3 regions of the Paraburkholderia sp. MM5477-R1 genome follow, and region 3 is predicted to be linked to each of the others. Evidence: predicted binding sites of a transcription regulator. Region 3 holds the regulator's gene; each other region holds the start of a gene.
What was found. Region 3 encodes FNR, which switches genes on or off when oxygen is low (the NO sensors DNR and NnrR bind a similar motif). Its sites were predicted from a motif close to TTGATNNNNATCAA; they were not measured.
Positions count from the first base shown of each region.

Region 1: the regulator FNR is predicted to act here: its motif matches at 2,190-2,203, upstream of cyoA (ubiquinol oxidase subunit II).
Region 2: the regulator FNR is predicted to act here: its motif matches at 6,023-6,036, upstream of hemN (oxygen-independent coproporphyrinogen III oxidase).

Region 1 is NZ_JBNDMC010000007.1:2,235,879-2,243,590, reverse strand. Features, by position in the region: partial or broken gene OKW35_RS39385 (SIR2 family protein) at 1-293, shown strand, start outside; gene OKW35_RS39380 (FmdB family zinc ribbon protein) at 492-728, opposite strand; gene OKW35_RS39375 (OmpW/AlkL family protein) at 811-1,485, opposite strand; partial or broken gene OKW35_RS39370 (radical SAM protein) at 1,745-2,151, shown strand; gene cyoA (ubiquinol oxidase subunit II) at 2,306-3,202, shown strand; gene cyoB (cytochrome o ubiquinol oxidase subunit I) at 3,206-5,212, shown strand; gene cyoC (cytochrome o ubiquinol oxidase subunit III) at 5,216-5,824, shown strand; gene cyoD (cytochrome o ubiquinol oxidase subunit IV) at 5,825-6,157, shown strand; gene OKW35_RS39345 (fatty acid desaturase) at 6,263-7,345, shown strand; gene OKW35_RS39340 (ankyrin repeat domain-containing protein) at 7,355-7,712, opposite strand, start outside.
Region 2 is NZ_JBNDMC010000006.1:1,431,724-1,439,435, reverse strand. Features, by position in the region: gene OKW35_RS25075 (fatty acid desaturase) at 1-50, opposite strand, end outside; gene cyoD (cytochrome o ubiquinol oxidase subunit IV) at 156-488, opposite strand; gene cyoC (cytochrome o ubiquinol oxidase subunit III) at 489-1,097, opposite strand; gene cyoB (cytochrome o ubiquinol oxidase subunit I) at 1,101-3,107, opposite strand; gene cyoA (ubiquinol oxidase subunit II) at 3,111-4,007, opposite strand; gene hemN (oxygen-independent coproporphyrinogen III oxidase) at 4,486-5,889, opposite strand; gene OKW35_RS25045 (OmpW/AlkL family protein) at 6,530-7,204, shown strand; gene OKW35_RS25040 (ArsC/Spx/MgsR family protein) at 7,499-7,712, shown strand, end outside.
Region 3 is NZ_JBNDMC010000005.1:148,724-156,435, forward strand. Features, by position in the region: gene OKW35_RS12980 (FAD-binding oxidoreductase) at 1-222, shown strand, start outside; gene OKW35_RS12985 (DUF3564 domain-containing protein) at 411-785, opposite strand; gene OKW35_RS12990 (zinc-dependent alcohol dehydrogenase family protein) at 1,217-2,206, shown strand; gene OKW35_RS12995 (hypothetical protein) at 2,365-2,715, shown strand; gene OKW35_RS13000 (universal stress protein) at 2,734-3,366, shown strand; gene OKW35_RS13005 (universal stress protein) at 3,417-3,887, shown strand; gene OKW35_RS13010 (PAS domain-containing sensor histidine kinase) at 3,921-5,021, opposite strand; gene fnr (fumarate/nitrate reduction transcriptional regulator Fnr) at 5,144-5,926, opposite strand; gene OKW35_RS13020 (response regulator) at 5,943-6,350, opposite strand; gene OKW35_RS13025 (universal stress protein) at 6,671-7,132, shown strand; gene OKW35_RS13030 (universal stress protein) at 7,201-7,704, opposite strand.

The DNA of each region.
Region 1 (7,712 bases), on a different contig from region 3:
TGAATGAGGCCTTCGCCATGACGCCGACGCCGTCGGCACTGCATTGCGCGCTGGCGGCGATCGGCGCCGGGCTGGTTGTCGACAGCTGGTACGACGACACCTTCGCCTGCGCGCTGGCGCAGGCGCGGCCGCAGGGCGGCTGGACGCAGTTGCAGGGGCTGTCGCAGGCCGAGCATTTCGGCCATTGGTTCGCGGCCTATAGCGCAGACGGCGCGTTGCTGGATGACGTGCCGGCCTCGGGCGCGCTGCTCTACAAGCCGGCAGGACGTTTCCGTCGTGGTCATCGAAGCGCGCGAGCGCGAGGGCGGCCGTGCTGACGCAATGTTGCGAAGCCACGCGTCGAGATACGGGCAGATGCCCTTCGCGCGTTCCAGCGGGCTGTCGGCGGTGGCCTGATCCAGCGTGCCGGCCATGAAGACGGTGAGACTGAGTGCCATCCCGTAGGCGCCCTCGAGGTTCATCTACATCGACAGCGCGATTCCCGGTTGGGCTCAGCGCAGCAGCTTGCGGCGCTCGGCCGGCGAATAGTTGCTGAGGTGCCCTTCGCGCGCCGCCTGACGCCGTGCGCGGGAGATGATCGCGCGGCTCTTGCCGGGCGAGGCCGGCGCGCTGACCTGCTTGTCCAGCACGGTGCCGCCGCATTGCGGGCAGACGGGCGTGTGGCCGGCGCGCACCAGCGTTTCGAATGCGTGGCCGCAGGCCGCGCAGCGGTAGTCGTACAGGGGCATAGTGACCAGATCTCCGTTTCAGGTGGATGGGGCGCAGCGGATCGCCCGTTGGTGCGAGCTGTGGTCTGTCATTGCGCGCTCGCTAGAACTTCATCCCGACGCCTATTCCCAGTACCAGTGGGTCGATGTCCAGCCGGCCCAACGAACTATCGCCGACCGAGGCGTCCGTGTGCATCCAGATCTTCTTGATATCCGCGTTGAGAAAGACGGTCTTCGTGATCTGCACGTCGACGCCAGCCTGCACCGCCGGACCGAAGCTGCTGCGTGACACCTGGATGCCTTCGGAGCCCGCGCTCAGGCCGTCGTTGTAGAAGTACGTGTAGTTGACCCCCGCGCCGACATACGGTCGGATCATGCCAGCATGGTTGAAGTGATATTGCAGCAGCAGCGTCGGTGGCAGCACGTTCACGCCACCGAGATCGCCGAGGCCGGACGTCACGTGGTGCCGCGAGGTGGCGAGAATCAGCTCGATGCCGATCGCGTCGCGGATCATATAGGTCAGGTCCAACTCCGGCACGAGTGCGTTATTGACACCCACGCCGAGCGACGACAACGTGCCGCTGGTGTGTACTTCGGGCTCGATCGAGATGGCACGCAGACGCACGAGCACGTCACCGGCGTGGATCCCATCCGCCGGCACCTCGCCTGCCATCGTGCTTCCGTTCGCGCTTACGTCATCCGCGTATGCCAGCACTTCGAACAAACCGGTAGCGCACAGGCTTGCCACGATCATGACGGCCTTAATCATGTGCTTCATCGCTTTCCCCTTGTTGATGTATGCGGGGAATTGTCGACGCGCAAATCAGGGCTGCCCTTGCGCAGGGTCAACCGGTCCCGATCCCGAAGTCAAGATGCGACACCGGGTCACGCCTAGGAATGTCGAGATAGCGGGAGCCTTGAGGCCGGACTATTGGCCTTCAACCGCATTGACTGGTACCCAAGATGTTTCTCGCACCCGGAGACACCGATTTCGCAGCCATTGCCGGACTGGCTGCAGCCGCCGAACGGCACGCAGATCACTCTGCTACTTCTGCGCATGCAACAAGGTCATTACGCACGACCATGGCTGCAGCGCCAGATATCTGAGCTACCTCGTTCGTGAGATGGACCTGGTCGCGTCACATCTCGGACCTGACCGGCGAACCGTGCAGCTACATCTGGGAGATGGAACGCCGACCTTCTTCCCTGTTGCCGAACTCGAAGAGCTTGTCCAGCAACTGCAGAACCGCTTCGCGTTCTCGATCGCCGCAGAACTTGCCATCGAAATTGATCCGCGAACCGTCGGCACCAAAACGCTTTCACCACTCGCGCGCCTCGGCTTCAACCGAGCGAGCTTCGGCGTACAGGACTTTGCTACGACGTTCAGCAGGCTGTCAATCGCATCCAGCCACTCGATGTGGTGGAACGCGCACTCAGCGGCGCACTGCGTCAGTGCACCGCACCCCGCCGCTTTGTTCGTCCTTGATCGACATCAATCACAAAGCTGGCCGGTTGTCGGACCATGACGCTGCGAGTGTGATGCCGCATGCGTCAAGCCAGCTTCAGGTCAAAAGTGCCACAACCCGGACTTAACCACTATGACAGACAGAAAAGCTTTAAGGAAACGGTCGATAGCCATCGTCACGACATTGAGCGCCTGTCTATCGGGATGTGGTCTGACTGTGCTTGATCCAAAAGGGAGCGTCGGCGCGGCCGAGAAGTCGCTGATCGCCACCGCCACGTGGGCGATGCTGATCGTCGTGATCCCGGTGATCCTGCTGACGCTGTTCTTCGCGTGGCGCTACCGTGCGTCGAACCGTCACGCGGTCTATGCACCCAAATGGGCGCACTCGACGGCGATCGAGATCGTCGTCTGGACGATCCCCGCCCTGATCATCCTGTACCTCGGTATCCTGACGTGGCGCACCACGCATGAGCTCGACCCGTACCGGCCGCTGCAGTCGAGCGTGAAGCCGATCGACGTCGAGGTGGTCGCGCTCGACTGGAAGTGGCTCTTCATCTACCCGGACCTCGGCATTGCGTCGGTGAACCAGCTCGCCGTGCCAGTCGATACGCCGGTGAACTTCCGGATCACGTCGGACTCGGTGATGAACTCATTCTTCATCCCGCAACTCGGCACCCAGGTGTATGCAATGGTCGGCATGCAGACCCGTCTGCACCTGATCGCGGATGCACCGGGAAATTTCGAAGGCATGTCCGCCAACTTCAGCGGCAAGGGATTCGCCGACATGAAGTTCCGCACGCTCGCGACGAGCGCCACCGGCTTCGACGCATGGGTGCGGAAGGTCAAGGCTTCGCCGGACCGCCTGAGCATGGACGAATACGCCGAAGTCGCGAAGCCGAGCGAGAAGCAGTCGGTACGCTACTTCTCATCGATCGACCAGCACCTGTTCCGCAACATCGTTGCCCGATACAACAACGGCAACGTCACGGCCTTCCGCGACGCCGCCTGTCGCACGCAGACCACGGAGTAAGCCATGTTTGGAAAACTCACGCCCGGCGCGATTCCGTTCGATCAGCCGATCATCATGGGCGCGGCCGCGTTCATGGCGCTCATCGTGCTGGCGGTCATCGCCACGCTCACGAAGCTCGGCCGCTGGAAGTGGCTCTGGACCGAGTGGCTGACAAGCGTCGATCACAAGAAGATCGGCATCATGTACATCATCGTCGCGGTGCTGATGCTCATGCGCGGTTTTGTCGACGCCGTAATGATGCGGCTTCAGCTCGCGATCGCGTTTCACGGCCCCGGTTACCTGCCGCCGCACCACTACGACCAGATATTCACCGCGCACGGTGTCATCATGATTTTCTTCATGGCGATGGCGCTGATGGTCGGCCTCTTCAATCTTGTCGTGCCGCTGCAGATCGGCGCGCGCGACGTCGCCTTCCCGTTCCTGAATTCGCTGAGCTTCTGGATGACGGCGATCAGCGCGATCCTGATCAATCTGTCGCTCGTGATCGGCGAGTTCGCGCAGGTCGGCTGGCTCGCGTATCCACCGCTGTCGGAGCTGCAGTTCAGTCCGGGCGTCGGGGTCGACTACTACATCTGGAGTCTGCAGCTCTCCGGCGTCGGTACGCTGATTACCGCGATCAACTTCTTCGTGACGATCGTCAAGCTGCGCGCGCCCGGCATGACACTGATGAAGATGCCGGTGTTCACGTGGACCGCGCTGTGCTCGAACGTGCTGATCATGGCAACGTTCCCGATCCTAACCGTGACGCTCGCACTGCTCGGCCTCGACCGCTACGCAGGCATGCACTTTTTCACAAATGAGCTCGGCGGCAACGCGATGCTGTACCTGAACCTGATCTGGGCGTGGGGCCACCCGGAGGTGTACATCCTCGTGCTGCCCGCGTTCGGCATCTACTCGGAAGTGATCGCGACCTTCGCGAAGAAACCGCTGTTTGGCTACAGAACGATGGTCTACGCGTCGTGCGCGATCACGGTGCTCGCATTCCTCGTGTGGGCGCACCACTTCTTCACGATGGGTTCCGGCGCGGACGTCAACGCGTTCTTCGGCATTATGACGATGGTCATCGCGATCCCCACGGGCGTGAAAATCTTCAACTGGCTGTTCACGATGTACCGCGGTCGCATCGAGTTCACCACACCCGTGCTGTGGACGATCGGCTTCATGGTCACGTTCACGATCGGCGGCATGACGGGCGTGATGATGGCGATCCCGGGCGTGGACTTCGTGTTGCACAACAGCCTGTTCCTGATCGCGCACTTTCACAACGCGATCATAGGCGGCGTCGTGTTCGGCTATCTCGCAGGCTTCCATTACTGGTTCCCGAAGGCGTTCGGCTTCAAGCTTAACGAGAAGCTCGGCAAGCGGGCGTTCTGGTGCTGGTTCGTCGGCTTCTACGTATCGTTCGTGCCGCTCTACGTGCTCGGCTTCATGGGCATGACCCGGCGCCTGAATCACTACGACAACCCGACCTGGCATCCCTGGCTGTTCGTCGCCGCATGCGGCGTGGTGCTGATCGCACTCGGTGTCGTGCACCAGATCGCCCAGGTCGTCGTGAGCGTGATCCATCGCAACGAGCCGGAATACGGCGACCTGACGGGCGACCCGTGGAACGGCCGCACGCTCGAATGGGCCACCTCGTCACCGCCCGCTGTCTACAACTTCGCGCGCATACCGGTCGTCCACCAGCTCGACGCGTTCGCGCACATGAAGGAAAGCGGCGCAGCAAATGCCGCACTGGCGCATTACGAGGACATCCACCTACCGTCGAATACCGCGGACGGGTTCCTGATCGGCGCATTCAGCCTCGTGCTCGGCTTCGCCGGCGTCTGGCACATCACGTGGCTCGCCGTGCTGGCCTTCGTCGCGATCGTCGCCGCGCTGATCGCGCGTAGCTTCCGCGACGACCATGGCTACGTGATTCCGGCCTCGCGCGTGCGCGAAATCGAAGCACGACGCGGCAGCGCACCCGCCCCGGCCGCCCTTGAATTACCCGAATCCGCGGAGACCTGATCCATGACGCAACCTGCATTACTCGTCCATCACGGCAGGTCGAGCGCTGACCACGGCCCAACGCCCACCGTGTTCGGCTTCTGGCTGTACCTGATGACCGACTGCATGCTGTTCGCGTCGCTGTTCGCCGTGTTCGCCGTAATGGCGCACCAGTTCGCGGGCGGCGCGTCCGGACGGGACCTGTTCGACATCCCGGGTGTCGCACTTCAAACCGGCGCGCTGCTGCTGAGCAGCACCACCTACGGCTTCGCGATGCTCGGCGCACAGCGCCAGGGGCGTGGTGCCGTGATCGGCTGGCTCCTCGTGACGTTCGTGCTTGGCGCGCTGTTCCTCGCGTTAGAGCTGCGCGAGTTCTCGCACCTGGTCGCCGACGGTGCTGGCCCCAGTCGCAGCGCCTTCCTGTCGTCGTTCTTCACGCTGGTTGGCACCCACGGCCTGCACGTGACAGCCGGCCTCGTCTGGATGGCCGTGCTCGTCGTGCATGTCGTCCGCTCGCCTGAACTGTCCGGTCGCGACCTCACGAGTCTGACATGCCTGAGCCTCTTCTGGCACTTCCTCGACATCCTGTGGATCTGCGTGTTTTCGTTTGTCTATCTCGGGAGCATGCTCTAAATGGTCCATTCACACTCGACGTCCACGACCGCCTCGCGTGGTGACGTCGCCGGTTATATCACCGGTTTCGTGCTTGCCGTGGCGCTGACGGCGGGCTCATTCTCGATCGTCACGCAACGGTTGCTGCCGTCCGGCTCCGCGATTATGGCGCTCGCGTTGCTGGCGTTCGTGCAGATCGTCGTGCATCTGGTGACGTTCCTGCATCTCGACCTGTCGCGCGGCCAGCGCTGGAACGTGCTGGCGTTATGCTACACCGCGCTCGCCGCGCTGTTCCTGATCTTCGGCACGATCTGGGTGATGCACAATGTCAGCATGAACATGATGTCGCGCTGACTCGCCACCAGCGCGAAACGGTCTGGTCACATCATCGCGGACACGGCATGCAGCCATCGACCGCGTGCGTAGTGTTGTGCTGCACCGCTCTACCGGTCATTCTTCATGAACAGTCCGAATCACCCCGTTCCCGCCAATGAGCCATTGCCCCATCGCAAGGTCATCCGCTCGTGGCTGACACCGTTCGCCGAACGCCGCACCGCCTACGCGCTTCTGCTGCTCGTGCTCGACTACGTTTTACTATTGTGTGCGCTCGCCGCGAGCGTGTTCGCGCACGGGTTCGTGCTGAAGACCGTATTCGGATGCATGGCGGGCTTCGTCATCGGACGGCTCTTCGTCATCGGTCACGACGCATGTCATGAGAGCCTGACCCGGCACCGCACGCTCAACCGCTGGCTGGGGCGGATCGCCTTCCTGCCGTCGCTCACGCCGTACAGCCTGTGGCAAGTGGGTCACAACGTGGTGCATCACGGCTACACGAACCTGAAAGGCGTCGATTTTGTATGGGCACCGCTGACGATCCAGGAATATCGCGCCTTGAGTGGGCCACGGCGCGCACTGGAACGTATCTATCGCAGCGGCTGGGCGCCTGGTCTCTACTACATGATCGAAATTTGGTGGACGAAGATGTTTTTCCCGTCGCGGGCCGCAATGCCGACGCGGCGCCTCGTGTTCTTCCGTGACTGCACGCTGGTATCGGTGTTCGCACTGCTGTGGATCGGCGCGCTCGCGTGGATCGCTCGCGCGACGCAGCGGGGGGTGGTCCCGTCAATCGCATGCGGGTTCGGGGTGCCGTTCCTGTTCTGGTGCGCGATGGTGGGTTTCGTCGTGTACGCGCACCACACGCATCCGCAAATCCGCTGGTACGACGATCGCGCGAAATGGGGGCGTTCGGATCCGTTCGTATCCACGACGGTGCACTTGACCTTTCGCTGGCGTTTTGGTGCGCTGTTTCATCACATCATGGAGCACACCGCGCATCACGTCGACATGAGTCTCCCTCTATACGGGCTCGTCGGTGCTCAGCGAACCCTCGAAGCGATGCTTCCGGAACGGATCGTCGTGCAGCGGTTTTCGTGGCGTTGGTACTTCGACACAGCACGAGGCTGCAAACTATACGATTTTTCGACTGATCAGTGGACCGACTTCGCTGGTCGCGCGACGCACGTTCCTCTTAAGACTCGCTAACAAAGCCTGTCATCCGAAAGCAAGCAGCAGTTGCAGCCCGAGGTCGGCTGCCATGTCGAGCGCGCTGCGGCCATCCGGTGCGCACAGTTCTGCGTTCGCCCCATGCGCAAGCAGCATCTGCAGGACGTCGAGGCGAGCGCTCGCGGCTGCCTGCATCAGGCATGTGATGTCGTCGTCGTTCACATGGTCGATCGGCGCGCCGGCGTCGATCAGCCGCAGGATGGTCGCGGGGCCGCCGTGCAGGCACGCGAACCAGAGCGCATGGTTGCCGTCGTCATCGAGCGCGTCGGCGCGTGCGCCGAGTGCGAGCAACGCTTCGACGACCGCGTCCTCGCCATGCTGCGCGGCGCGCATCAACGGCGTTTCG
Region 2 (7,712 bases), on a different contig from region 3:
CGATGGGGCAATGGCTCATTGGCGGGAACGGGGTGATTCGGGCTGTTCATGAAGAAAGACCGGTAGAGGGGTGCAGCACAACACTACGCACGCGGCCGACGGCTCCATGCCGTGTCCGCGATGATGTGACCAGACAGTTTCGCGCTGGTGGCGAGTCAGCGCGACATCATGTTCATGCTGACATTGTGCATCACCCAGATCGTGCCGAAGATCAGGAACAGCGCGGCGAGCGCGGTGTAGCATAACGCCAGCACGTTCCAGCGCTGGCCGCGCGACAGGTCGAGATGCAGGAACGTCACCAGTTGCACGACGATCTGCACGAACGCCAGCAACGCAAGCGCCATAATCGCGGAGCCGGACGGCAGCAACCGTTGCGTGACGATCGAGAATGAGCCAGCAGTCAGCGCCACGGCAAGCACGAAACCGGTGATATAACCGGCGACGTCACCACGCGAGGCGGTCGTGGACGTCGAGTGTGAATGGACCATTTAGAGCATGCTCCCGAGATAGACAAACGAAAACACGCAGATCCACACGATGTCGAGGAAGTGCCAGAAGAGGCTCAGGCATGTCAGACTCGTGAGGTCGCGACCGGACAGTTCAGGCGAGCGGACGACATGCACGACGAGCACGGCCATCCAGACGAGGCCGGCTGTCACGTGCAGGCCGTGGGTGCCGACCAGCGTGAAGAACGACGACAGGAAGGCGCTGCGACTGGGCCCAGCACCGTCGGCAACCAGGTGCGAGAACTCGCGCAGCTCTAACGCGAGGAACAGCGCGCCAAGCACGAACGTCACGAGGAGCCAGCCGATCACGGCACCACGCCCCTGGCGCTGCGCGCCGAGCATCGCGAAGCCGTAGGTGGTGCTGCTCAGCAGCAGCGCGCCGGTTTCAAGTGCGACACCGGGGATGTCGAACAGGTCCCGTCCGGACGGTCCACCCACGAACTGGTGCGCCATTACGGCGAACACGGCGAACAGCGACGCGAACAGCATGCAGTCGGTCATCAGGTACAGCCAGAAGCCGAACACGGTGGGCGTGGGGCCGTGGTCAGCGCTCGACCTGCCGTGATGGACGAGTAATGCAGATTGCGTCATGGATCAGGTCTCCGCGGATTCGGGTAATTCAAGAGCGGCCGGGGTGGGTGCGCTGCCGCGTCGTGCTTCGATTTCGCGCACGCGGGAGGCCGGAATCACGTAGCCATGGTCGTCGCGGAAGCTACGCGCGATCAGCGCGGCGACGATCGCGACGAAGGCCAGCACGGCGAGCCACGTGATGTGCCAGACGCCGGCGAAGCCGAGCACGAGGCTGAATGCGCCGATCAGGAACCCGTCCGCGGTATTCGACGGTAGGTGGATGTCCTCGTAATGCGCCAGTGCGGCATTTGCTGCGCCGCTTTCCTTCATGTGCGCGAACGCGTCGAGTTGGTGGACGACCGGTATGCGCGCGAAGTTGTAGACAGCGGGCGGTGACGAGGTGGCCCATTCGAGCGTGCGGCCGTTCCACGGGTCGCCCGTCAGGTCGCCGTATTCCGGCTCGTTGCGATGGATCACGCTCACGACGACCTGGGCGATCTGGTGCACGACACCGAGTGCGATCAGCACCACGCCGCATGCGGCGACGAACAGCCAGGGATGCCAGGTCGGGTTGTCGTAGTGATTCAGGCGCCGGGTCATGCCCATGAAGCCGAGCACGTAGAGCGGCACGAACGACACGTAGAAGCCGACGAACCAGCACCAGAACGCCCGCTTGCCGAGCTTCTCGTTAAGCTTGAAGCCGAACGCCTTCGGGAACCAGTAATGGAAGCCTGCGAGATAGCCGAACACGACGCCGCCTATGATCGCGTTGTGAAAGTGCGCGATCAGGAACAGGCTGTTGTGCAACACGAAGTCCACGCCCGGGATCGCCATCATCACGCCCGTCATGCCGCCGATCGTGAACGTGACCATGAAGCCGATCGTCCACAGCACGGGTGCGGTGAACTCGATGCGACCGCGGTACATCGTGAACAGCCAGTTGAAGATTTTCACGCCGGTGGGGATCGCGATGACCATCGTCATAATGCCGAAGAACGCGTTCACGTCCGCGCCGGAACCCATCGTGAAGAAGTGGTGCGCCCACACGAGGAATGCGAGCACCGTGATCGCGCACGACGCGTAGACCATCGTTCTGTAGCCAAACAGCGGTTTCTTCGCGAAGGTCGCGATCACTTCCGAGTAGATGCCGAACGCGGGCAGCACGAGGATGTACACCTCCGGGTGGCCCCACGCCCAGATCAGGTTCAGGTACAGCATCGCGTTGCCGCCGAGCTCGTTTGTGAAAAAGTGCATGCCTGCGTAGCGGTCGAGGCCGAGCAGTGCGAGCGTCACGGTTAGGATCGGGAACGTTGCCATGATCAGCACGTTCGAGCACAGCGCGGTCCACGTGAACACCGGCATCTTCATCAGCGTCATGCCGGGCGCGCGCAGCTTGACGATCGTCACGAAGAAGTTGATCGCGGTAATCAGCGTACCGACGCCGGAGAGCTGCAGACTCCAGATGTAGTAGTCGACCCCGACGCCGGGACTGAACTGCAGCTCCGAGAGCGGTGGATACGCGAGCCAGCCGACCTGCGCGAACTCGCCGATCACGAGCGACAGATTGATCAGGATCGCGCTGATCGCCGTCATCCAGAAGCTCAGCGAATTCAGGAACGGGAAGGCGACGTCGCGCGCGCCGATCTGCAGCGGCACGACAAGATTGAAGAGGCCGACCATCAGCGCCATCGCCATGAAGAAGATCATGATGACACCGTGCGCGGTGAATATCTGGTCGTAGTGGTGCGGCGGCAGGTAACCGGGGCCGTGAAACGCGATCGCGAGCTGAAGCCGCATCATTACGGCGTCGACAAAACCGCGCACGAGCATCAGCACCGCGACGATGATGTACATGATGCCGATCTTCTTGTGATCGACGCTTGTCAGCCACTCGGTCCAGAGCCACTTCCAGCGGCCGAGCTTCGTGAGCGTGACGATGACCGCCAGCACGATGAGCGCCATGAACGCGGCCGCGCCCATGATGACCGGCTGATCGAACGGAATCGCGCCGGGCGTGAGTTTTCCAAACATGGCTTACTCCGTGGTCTGCGTGCGACAGGCGGCGTCGCGGAAGGCCGTGACGTTGCCGTTGTTGTATCGGGCAACGATGTTGCGGAACAGGTACTGGTCGATCGATGAGAAGTAGCGTACCGACTGCTTCTCGCTCGGCTTCGCGACTTCGGCGTATTCGTCCATGCTCAGGCGGTCCGGCGAAGCCTTGACCTTCCGCACCCATGCGTCGAAGTCGGTGGCGCTCGTCGCGAGCGTGCGGAACTTCATGTCGGCGAATCCCTTGCCGCTGAAGTTGGCGGACATGCCTTCGAAATTTCCCGGTGCATCCGCGATCAGGTGCAGACGGGTCTGCATTCCGACCATTGCATACACCTGGGTACCGAGTTGCGGGATGAAGAATGAGTTCATCACCGAGTCCGACGTGATCCGGAAATTCACCGGCGTATCGACTGGCACGGCGAGCTGGTTCACCGACGCAATGCCGAGGTCCGGGTAGATGAAGAGCCACTTCCAGTCGAGCGCGACCACCTCGACGTCGATCGGCTTCACGCTCGACTGCAGCGGCCGGTACGGGTCGAGCTCATGCGTGGTGCGCCACGTCAGGATACCGAGGTACAGGATGATCAGGGCGGGGATCATCCAGACGACGATCTCGATCGCCGTCGAGTGCGCCCATTTGGGTGCATAGACCGCGTGACGGTTCGACGCACGGTAGCGCCACGCGAAGAACAGCGTTAGCAGGATCACCGGGATCACGACGATCAGCATCGCCCACGTGGCGGTGGCGATCAGCGACTTCTCGGCCGCGCCGACGCTCCCTTTAGGATCAAGCACAGTCAGATCACATCCCGATAGACAGGTGCTCAATGTTGCGACGATGGCTATCGACCCTTTCCTTAAGGCTTTTCTGTCTGTCATAGTGGTTAAATCTGGGTTGTGGCTTTTTTGACCTGAAGCTGGCTTGACGCATGCGGCATCACACTCGCAGCGTCATGGTGCGACAACCGGCCAGCTTTGTGATTGATGTCGATCAAGGATGAACAGAGCGGCGGGGTGCGGTTCACTGACGCAGTGCGCGGGCTCAATCAGGCGATCGCCCATGTCTTCATGGTTGAACTGAAGCAGAGCTAGGCTGCGAGGGATGGCCTCGATCTGGAAATCGAGGGTCGTAACGGGGCACGTGGCGCGGAACGAAGGACAGACTTTACGGCGCACGTGTGAATAGGGGGACACCTTGCTGACGGTGCGGTTTGCGGGTAATGCAACGCTCGGAGCATTCTCGATGCGCGGGACAATCTGATCCGGATCAGCGAATACGCACCTTGGCGTTGCTATTTCGGAGTTCGACGAACACTTCTCGTCGCGTTGTTTGCGCCAGCCACCGACGGTCGTGCCGCTAGATCAGTTTTGACCAGGACGCGCTCGAGGGGCGCTCCAGATAACCGTCGAACACCATGGCCACTGCGCGCACGAAGAACCGGTCTTTTGGGGGAATCGAGATGCCGTTTCCATCGATGCTCACCAGTCCCGCCTCCCGGTATGGTTCCAGGGCGGTAAGCTCACTTGAGAAATAGCGGACGAAGTCGATCTGATGCGCTAGCGAGATCGCAGCGAAATTCAGCGGCACGCTGCACATGAGCGTCATGATCACCTCCCGACGCAACGCATCGTCAGGCGATAGGGCAATTCCGCGTTCGACCGGCAGCCGGCCTTCGTCGAGTGATCGGTAGTAGCTTTGCAACGAGCTCGTCGACTGACTGTAAGCGCTGCCGATCTTGCCGATGGCCGACACACCGAAGCCGACCAGATCGCACTCCGCGTACGTCGTGTAGCCTTGGAAATTGCGGTGGAGGCTACCGTTGCGCAACGCAATGCTCAGCTCGTCGTCGGGTCTGGCGAAATGGTCGAGACCGATATAGATGTATCCGGCATCGAGGAAGCGCTGGGCCGAGAGCATAAATATGCGCAGGCGCTCCTCGGTCGATGGCAATCGGGCTGCGTCAATTAATCGCTGGGCCTTGAAGCGGTCTGGCAGGTGCGCGTAGTTGTAGAGCGCGACGCGATCGGGCGCCAGCCGGATCACCTCGTCCAGTGTGTGGGCAAAGCTGGCGACAGTCTGTTGCGGCAAACCGTAGATCAGGTCGACGTTAATTGAGGGAAATCCCGCATCGCGTGCGCCGCTGAGTGCGCGTTCCACCACATCGAGTGGCTGGATGCGATCGACAGCCTGCTGAACGTCGGTAGCAAAGTCCTGTACGCCGAAGCTCGCTCGGTTGAAGCCGAGGCGCGCGAGTGGTGAAAGCGTTTTGGTGCTGACGGTTCGCGGATCAATTTCGATGGCAAGTTCTGCGTCGATCGAGAACGCGAAGCGGTTCTGCAGTTGCTGGACAAGCTCTTCGAGCTCGGCAACAGGGAAGAAGGTCGGCGTTCCACCTCCCAGATGCAGCTGCACGGTTCGCCGGTCAGGTCCGAGATGTGCCGCGACCAGGTCCATCTCACGAACGAGGTAGCTCAGATATCGAGCGCTGCAGCCATGGTCATGCGTAATGACCTTGTTGCATGCGCAGAAGTAGCAGAGTGATCTGCAAAACGGCAGATGAACATATAGCGAGAGCGGCGGATTGTTCTCGGCAGTAGCACGAGCGGCAAGCTGACGTTCGTATGCCCGCTCCTCGAACCCGGGGTGAAATCGATCTGCGGTGGGATATGAGGTGTAGCGAGGCCCCGAACGGTCGAAGTGGCGAACCACCTCCGCGGGAATCTCCGGACTGTCAGGCGTTCGGGATGCCGCTTCCCGCATCCGCGTGCGCTGCTTCGGCTGATAGTCTGCTTCGCGGTGTATTCGTTTCTTCATCCCCATCTCCAGAACCTTCCGCGCGGACAACGCGGTGAACACGGTTGCCCCGATTGTCCTGCATGGAGCCCGGAAAGCGCTGATCTGTGTCAATACGAGGTGTCGTGAGCGCGATAGTCCTGTGTAGTTGAGAGGCGAGGCGCGGGACGTGTTCGTGATATACACGGACGTTCGTTCTGGAATAGCGCTACGCTCAGGCGCGCAATCTCGCGAAGCCGGCCGCCTGAAATTACGTGCCTTCGACCGGGCAACGGGACGGCACGCCCCGGCGAGCTCGTGTTGATGTTCGCACCCGCCAGATTGATCTCAACTGCGAAGCATCGCGCATGGCTGTGCCGTTCGGCGGCTGCAGCCAGTCCGGCAATGGCTGCGAAATCGGTGTCTCCGGGTGCGAGAAACATCTTGGGTACCAGTCAATGCGGTTGAAGGCCAATAGTCCGGCCTCAAGGCTCCCGCTATCTCGACATTCCTACGCGTGACCCGATGTCGCATCTTGACTTCGGGATCGGGACCGGTTGATCCTGCGCAAGGGCAGCCCTGATTTGCGCGTCGACAATTCCCCGCATACATCAAAAAGGGGAAAGCGATGAAGCACATGATTAAGGCCGTCATGATCGTGGCAAGCCTGTGCGCTACCGGTTTGTTCAAAGTGCGGGCATACGCGGATGACGTAAGCGCGAACGGAAGCACGATGGCAGGCGAGGTGCCGGCGGATGGGATCCACGCCGGTGACGTGCTAGTGCGTCTGCGTGCCATCTCGATCGAGCCCGAAGTACACACCAGCGGCACGTTGTCGTCGCTCGGCGTGGGTGTCAATAACGCACTCGTGCCGGAGTTGGACCTGACCTATATGATCCGCGACGCGATCGGCATCGAGCTGATTCTCGCCACCTCGCGGCACCACGTGACGTCTGGCCTCGGCGATCTCGGTGGCGTGAACGTGCTGCCACCGACGCTGCTGCTGCAATATCACTTCAACCATGCTGGCATGATCCGACCGTATGTCGGCGCGGGGGTCAACTACACGTACTTCTACAACGACGGCCTGAGCGCGGGATCCGAAGGCATCCAGGTGTCACGCAGCAGCTTCGGTCCGGCGGTGCAGGCTGGCGTCGACGTGCAGATCACGAAGACCGTCTTTCTCAACGCGGATATCAAGAAGATCTGGATGCACACGGACGCCTCGGTCGGCGGCAGTTCATTGGGCCGACTGGACATCGACCCACTGGTACTGGGAATAGGCGTCGGGATGAAGTTCTAGCGAGCGCAGCTAGTGTCCCGTTCCGTTGTTAGTAAGTGCGCACGCTGCTCAGGCTGGTCGCCGATCCGGCTGTGCGTTACCAGGACGACTTCACTGCCATGGACATGGCGGCTAGCCTCGACTGCCTGCAACTGCTGCGTCAAACCTGAAAACCCCGGCAATGGCCCACCTCACCCAAAAACCCCGCTGCTCCGGCAATGCGCGCCAGTAAGCCCTGCTGCGCATAGCCGGCCACACACTCGACGTGCGCAACCTACTGAGCTGGCTCTGGATCGCCGCACGCTGCGGGCCTTCATGGCGCCGCGGCCGGTCAGCGAGAAGTTCTACCGCGCGGCACCGCGCATCAAGTCGAGCGAAGTGGTGCCGGAAACGATCGACGCCAACGTCGCCCTGGCGCTGTTGCTGGCCGAGCCGCTGCTGATCCGCCGGCCGCTGATGCAATGCGACGAGCGCCGCATGGTCGGCTTCAATGCGGCCTTGGTGAACACCTGGATCGGGCTCGGCGCGC
Region 3 (7,712 bases):
CCTGGCTGGACCGACGAGGCCATCGACGACGTCAAGCGCGTCGTCTATGAACTGACGGGGGAAATGCGCGGCTCGGTATCGGCCGAGCATGGGATCGGCGAGGAGAAGCTGGGCGTGCTCGGCCTGTCACGCTCGCCGGCCGAACTCGCCGCGATGAAGGCGATCAAGCTCGCGCTCGATCCGCACAATCTCCTGAACCCGGGCAAGGTGATCGCGATGTAGTGTGCGCGGCGCGAGTCTGCGTGCGCAGCATGTTCCCGAGTCGCTTGCTCAGGCACTCGATCTCGCCGAGCGCGACGTGTTCGAATTCGGCGGGGCGCAGTGCGATCGCATCGTTGCGAGCGTACTCACGGAAATATCCGGCGGCGCGTCATGGCATCGGCGACGCGGTACGCCGGAGCTGTGCCGATTCAGGCGTCTTCGCCGGTTGCGAATACGCCGTTTTCCGGTGCCGTCCGTTCGACGTCGATGCATTGCACGCGCCAGTGGCCGCTCGCGAGGATGCGGCCGTGCTCGGCGCACCACTGCACGCGGCCGACCTCGCCTTCGAACGGCCCGTCGAGCTGATCCAGATCAAGCCCCTCGAGCACGCAGACCGGCGCGGAGCTATGCGGCGCGCACACGAGCGTATTGCCGCAATCCGTCTGCAACGCGCCCCATTCGGGCAACTCGAGCCCGAAATGACCTTCGCGCGACCATTGCCGCGTGTCCTTGTCGAGCCAGAGAATGGCGAAGGCCATCGGGTTGACACGATCGAACGTGTCGAGATGAACAGTCAAACGCATGACATGTCTCCGCAATGTACACGACTGATTCGCATTGCCGGCGCCATCGCGCGTCGGCAGCGGGCTCGCTGCGTGCGCATCGAGTCCTTATTGGCTAAGTACCCATTGCACGAGCGTGTGCGCGTCCTGCGCCGATAACGGCCCACCGCGCTCGGCTCGGGCTCGCCATAGGCAACGCCGGCCGTCAGCGCGGACGCCGAGCACACGAGCAGACAGTTTCGGATTCGTGCAATCACGGCACGTACTCCCGTATCAGGAATAAGATCAGTGTACGGGCGGCGAAACCGCCCTCATTGACTTCGATCAAACGGTCTACGGCGCGGGCCGATCGCGCGACACAATGGCGCGCCTATGCTGATGAGAACGGCGCGCGCCTCGCTGTCTGCCATGACGGCAGCTTGTCGCCGCCGAAGCATCTGAAGGAGAACCCGATGCGAGCGATGGTGTTCGACGGCAGCTCGGCGACGCTGACCGAGCGGGAAGTGCCTGATCCGCGGCCCGGTGCCGGGGAGATCCTGATCGACGTTCATGCGTGCGGCGTGTGCCGCACGGACCTGCATCTGGTCGACCGCGAGCTCGAGCATCCAAAGCGGCCGGTGATTCCCGGCCACGAAATCGTCGGCGTGGTGGCCGAATTGGGCGCGGGCGTCAGCGGTTTCACGGTGGGCGAGCGGGTCGGCGTGCCGTGGGTCGGGCGCACCTGCGGCCACTGCCGCTACTGTCTGTCCGCCCGCGAAAATCTCTGCGACGACGCTGGCTTCACCGGCTACACGATCGACGGCGGCTACGCCGAGCGCACGGTCGCCGACAGCCGCTACTGCTTCCATCTGCCGCCGCACTACAGCGATATCGAGGCCGCGCCGCTACTGTGCGCGGGTCTGATCGGCTATCGCACGTTGAGCATGGCGGGCGACGCCGAACGGATCGGCATCTACGGTTTCGGCGCGGCCGCGCATCTCGTCGCGCAGGTGGCGCGTCACCAGCAGCGCACCGTCTATGCGTTCACGCGTCCCGGCGACCACGCGGCCCAGCAACTCGCGCTGCGCCTCGGCGCGGCATGGGCCGGCGGCAGCGACGAGGCACCGCCCGGCGAACTCGACGCCGCGCTGCTGTTCGCGCCGGTCGGCGCACTGGTGCCGCTGGCGTTGCAGGCGGTCGCGAAAGGCGGCGTGGTGGTGTGCGGCGGCATTCATATGAGCGACATTCCGTCGTTCCCGTACGCGTTTCTGTGGGGCGAGCGGCGGGTGGTGTCGGTCGCGAATCTGACCCGCGACGATGGGCTTCAATTCATGCGCAGCGCCGCCGAGATGCAGCTCGCGATCGAGACGACGACTTACGCGTTGCGCGACGCGAACCGCGCGCTCGACGATCTGCGCAACGGCAACCTGACCGGCGCGGCCGTGCTCGCGGTCCGCCCGTGATCCGCTAGCGAGCCGTTGGCGCTTGATACAGATCAAGCCGCGCGCCGCGTCGGCGTTCATCATGTAAGCGCGAACCGTTGGCGTCCCCGTCACGGGCCGAGGTGTGAAGCGACGCGCTTGACGCGCCGCCTCGCGGTGCGACGATCCGAGGAGAGCCGATGAACACTGCTGCCGGGCGCAACACCTTCCACCGCGTGATGATCGCGTCCGCGGGCGGCAGTGGACTGCCGCTCGGCACGCGCGTCGCCCGGCAGTTGGTCGCGGCGGATGCGCGCTTTCGTCTCGTCGATATCGTTTGCAATCCAGCCGCGCTTTATCCGACGCTGATGCTCAGCTATCCGGACTGGTGCGAGGCGCATCGCGCGATGCTGCACGGCGCGCAGGCCGCGCTGCGCGACGCGGTGATCGCGTTGCACGGCGTCGTCGCGGCGACCGACGCCGAGATCGTCGATCTCACCGCGCTGCATCAGGGCGCGGCCGAAGCGCTCGCCCACACGGCGACGCAATAGGACGCGGATCTGGTCGCGGTGGCCGCGCATCCGCGTGAACATCGCCGGGACAGCCGTATCGATCCCGAGGAACTGGTCGCGTCGATCGGGCGTCCGGTGCTGTACATGCCGGCGAGGTCGACCGACGCGAGCGATGCCTCGGCGCTGAGCCGCGTGCTGGTCGCGATCGATGGCAGCGACACCGCGCTCGACGCGCTGCGCACCGCGCTCGCGGTAGCGCCGCCCGACGCGCGCATCAAGGTCGTCTACGCGGCCGACGACCGCTTCGCGTGGTGCGAATGGCTGCCGTTCGAAGTCGTGTCGCAGCATCGAATCGATGTCTTGCGGCGCGGCGCGGCGATGCTCGAACAAAGCCGGCGCGCGGCCGAAACCGCGTTGCTCGAGTTCGACGATGATTCCGGCGATGCGTCGAGCGCGATTCTGGACGAAGCGCAACGCTGGCACGCGGACCTGATCGTGATGGGTTCGCACGGCATGCGCGGCGCGCCGCACCCGTTGCCGGGGCACGTGACGTCGCGCACGCTGCGCGACGCGGCGTGTCCCGTGCTCGTGTGTCCGCGCGGCGCGTCGTCACTGCGGGCGGACGACGTGCCGCACGGCGAGTGGCGGGAGCCGTATCCGGGCAGTCCGGGCGGGCCCTTTTATCTGTAGCAGGAGCGCGCCACGCGCGTTGACAAATCCAACCTCAGTGGAGAATTGGCATGTACCAACATATCCTCGTCGCGCTAGACGGCAGTACTTTCTCGAAACGCGCGCTGAAAGAAGCGGTGAATCTCGCCGCGTTGACGAAGGGCGTCGTGCATCCGGTTTATGTGGTCGACAAGACGCCGCTCTTTTCCTATGCCGGCTATTACGACCCGCTCACGCTCGTCGAAGCCTTGCGCCAGGACGGCCAATTGGTGCTGCAGGAGGCCGAACAGGCCTGCGCCGCCGCCGATGTGCCTTGCCGCCCTGAAATGATCGAGTCGGAGAGCCTGTCCGACGACGTCGCCGCGATCGTGCTGCGCCACGGCGAGCAGATCCACGCCGATCTGCTTGTGCTAGGCACGCATGGGCGACGCGGCGTGCGGCGCCTCGTGATCGGCAGCGTGGCGGAGCGGGTGCTGCGTTTCTCGACCTGTCCGGTGCTGCTCATGCGCGAGCCAAGCACCGAGGATGCGCCCGCAGAGTAACCCGCGACAGCGGGGCGCGGCAGCGCGTGAACATTACGCGAGCGCGTCGGCCGGTATCTGGATCGAGATCCCGAAGCCATGGCCCGGCGAGCTGGTGAACGACACGTTGCCGCGCAACTGCCGCACGCGTTCGCGAATGCCGAGCAAACCGAATGAATCTGTTCCCTGCGACCGATCCAGCGCGACACCCACGCCGTCATCCTCGATATCGAGCGATACGATGGGGCCCGCGCAGGTCATGTCGATGCGTACGCGGCTGGCCTTGGCGTGCCGCGCGACGTTCGTCAACGCCTCCTGAACGATGCGAAACAGCGCCGTCGCCGCGAATTCGCCGCACACCGGCTCGGCCGGTTCGAGATGCACGCTCGAGCGCACGTCGTAGCGTTTCGTGAAGTCTTCGGCCAGCCAGTCGAGCGCGGCGGCGAGCCCGAGGTCGTCGAGCAGCGGGGGCCGCAGATCGGCGGCGATACGCCGCAGCGAAGCGGCCATCCAGTCGATCTGCTTTTGCAGTTCATGCGTCTGCGCGGCCAGCGGCTCGGTGTCGGCCTGGCTTTTCAGCTTCGCTTCGAGCAGCGCGACGCTCATTTTCAGCGCGGTCAGCCGTTGGCCGAGATCGTCGTGCAGTTCGCGCGCCATACGTTTCTGCTCGTTTTCGCGGGCGATCTGCACGTGCGTGGATACCTGATCCGCGCGTTCGAGTTCCGCGAGGCGCATACGCTCGGTCAGGTCGCGCGTGATCTTGGCGAAGCCGAGCAGCGCGCCCGACGCGTCGTGCACGGCGGAAACGACCACGTTGGCCCAGAAACGCGAGCCGTCGCGACGTACGCGCCAACCCTCGTCCTCGGTGCGGCCTACGGCTGCGGCGATTTCCAGTTCGCGGGCGGGCTTGCCGGCCGCGATGTCTTCCGGGGTATAGAACTTGGAGAAATGCTGGCCGATGATTTCTTCGGGCGTGTAGCCCTTGATGCGCTGTGCGCCGGGATTCCAGCTGGTCACGCGGCCGGACACGTCGAGCATGAAGATCGCATAGTCCTGAACCGCATCGATCAACATGAAATAGCGATCCTCGACGGGCACATCCGACACGGACGCCGCACCGGTGAAGCAGGAAGACTCGCCGCTCGACAGATCCATCGCTCCTCCGGGTGGTCACGCAAGGTCGCGCACCGCAACGCACCGAGTTATATCAGTTCGGGAGCGCTTGTTCCACCCCGCATGTCCCGCGAACGAACGTGAGGCGAGCGACGCGTCGGCGTTCAAACCCGAGCCAGTCCTTCCGCGTCTTCGATGCGGATCGTTTTGCCGTTCGCCTTGACGAGGCGCTCGCGCTGGAACTTCGAGAACATCCGGCTCACCGTTTCGAGCTTCATGCCCAGAAAGCAGCCGATTTCCTCGCGGGTCATGCGCAAATGAAACTCCGCCGCGGAGAAGCCGCGCGCCTTCAAGCGCTTCGACAGATTCAGCAGAAACGTCGCGACGCGCTGTTCGGCGGTCATCGTGCCGAGCAGCATCATCTGGCTCGATTCGCGCACGATCTCGCTGCTCATCATCTGGTAGATGTGATGCTGCATCGGCTTCATCTCGCGACAGATCGCCTCGAGCTGCGCGAACGGAATGATGCACACGACGCTGTCTTCGAGCGCGAGCGCATCGCAATTCTGCTTGCCCTCGCCGATGCCGTCGAGGCCGAGCGAGTCGCCGGCGATCTGGAAGCCGGTCACGTGCTCGCGGCCGTCGCGATGCATGACCACGGTCTTGAACGATCCGGCGCGGATCGCGTAGATGCTTTGAAACGCATCGCCCGCGCGATACAGCGTATCACCGCGTTTGATCGAGCGCGTCGAGCAGATCAACGTGTCGAGTCGGCTCAGTTCGTCGGATGTCAGCTCGGGCGGCATGCAGATCGCGCGCATCGCGCAGGTGGAGCAGCGCGGCACGGCGTAGCGTGTGGCCGCGGTGCGTGGCACGACGTGGATCGGTACGACGTGCGAAGTGCGGGGCGCGTCGTGGCGGGGTTCACAGACTGTGGCAACTTGCATGCTCGGCTCCTGGCGGTCAGACCGGATGCGCACGACGCGCATAGGCAATCGCTTCGATGGCACGGCAGGCGAGTTCGAACTCCGAGGTCTTGTCGAAGCAGAAGTCGGCGCCCGCCGCTTCGCACGCTCGGCGAAACGCCGTCGTGCAATGATTGGTCAACACGATGCTGACGATGGACGGCCGCACCCGCGACAGCGCCGCGAGCAGCAGCAGATTGGTCTTGCCCGAGAAGCACGGGTCCAGCACCGCGACATCGGCGCGACTCGCGACGATGTCGTCGAACGTGTGCTCGACGCCGGCGGACTCGCCGACGATTTCGATGCCGGGAATCAGCGCGATCAGGCAAGCAAGCCGGCGTCGGACCTCGGTCGCATCGTCGACGAGGAAGACTCTCGATAAGGTGGCTGGCGGAGCGGTGTCCATACTGACCAGTATTGGCGACCTCATCTCAGAAATATATCGGCGGGGATTTAAGCGGCGCTAGGAGTTCGGGTAGTGTTGTAGGAATATTCCTAGTGCATGGCTGGTGATGGGGTATGTAGCCGAGTGCGAGTACATGGCTACTTTCGACGTGACGGCTTCGAAGGTCGCAGGCATGCAGTTGATCAAGTAATCACTGAACAAGCCGATAAAGACCCATTGACCTGCGTCAAGCCGCGCGGCGGCCCGCGCTTCACACTGTCGGCGCGGACACGCGACGGCACCGCTTCGGTTCATGCCAGCGCTTTCACAGGGAGTCCAACATGTATGCACGAATTCTGGTTGCACTCGACGACAGTCCCAGCGCGCAGCGCGCCTTTGCCGAGGCGCTGAAGCTCGCGAAGCTGACGGGCGCCACACTCGAAGCCTGCTGCGTGGTAGGGCACGGCAAGTGGTCGGACAATGCCGATGTGGCTTTCGAGCCGGAACCGGCGGCCGCGGCGCAAGAATTCGCCAGCCGCGCGCTCGATGCGCCGCGCGAGCTGATGCGCGAGGCGCAGGTGCCCGGCGGCGTGCGGGTGATCGACGCGTACGCCGAAAGCGTGTCCGCGGTGCTCGCGCGCGTCGCCGACGAAATCGAAGCCGATCTGATCGTGATGGGAACGCACGGCCGCCACGGCGTGCAGCGCTTTCTGCTCGGCAGCGTCGCCGAGTCGCTCGTGCGTGCGACCGACAAGCCGGTGCTGATCGTGCGGCATGACGAACACGGGCACGCGCGGCCCTGAAGCGCCGCGTCGCGCAGCCGTGGCGCGATCGCGTGGGAGCGGCCGCGCAGCAGCCTGGTTTTCGCGGCTCAGGTGAGTTCGTGTTCGGCGCAGGCCGGGATTGACTGATCGCGCGTCGCGCCGTTCGCGTGCGCGGGAACCATCAGCACCGGGCAGCTGGCGCTGCGCAGCACGCACTCGGCGACGCTGCCGAGCATCAGTCGTTGAACACCACGGCGGCCGTGCGTGCCCATCACGATCGCGTCGGCGTGCCATTCGAGCGCCGCCTCGACGATGCGATGCGCGACGTCTTCGCCGGTGATCGCGGCTTCGACGGTGCGGGCCGTGCCCTTGATCCCGCGCGCGGTCATCCGGCTCTGGGCATCGGCCGCGATCCGCTTGCCTTCCTCGATGAAGGCGTCCTGGATCACGCAAGGGTCGAAGCCGGGCGCGTCGTAGGCGATGACGGGCACGTCGATCACGTACAGCGGCTGCAGCTCGGCGCCTGATTCGGCGGCAAGGGTCAGCGCGGCGTCGAACGCACGGGAGGCGGTGTCGCTGCCATCGAGCGCGACGAGTAGGCGGTGAAACATGGCGGACT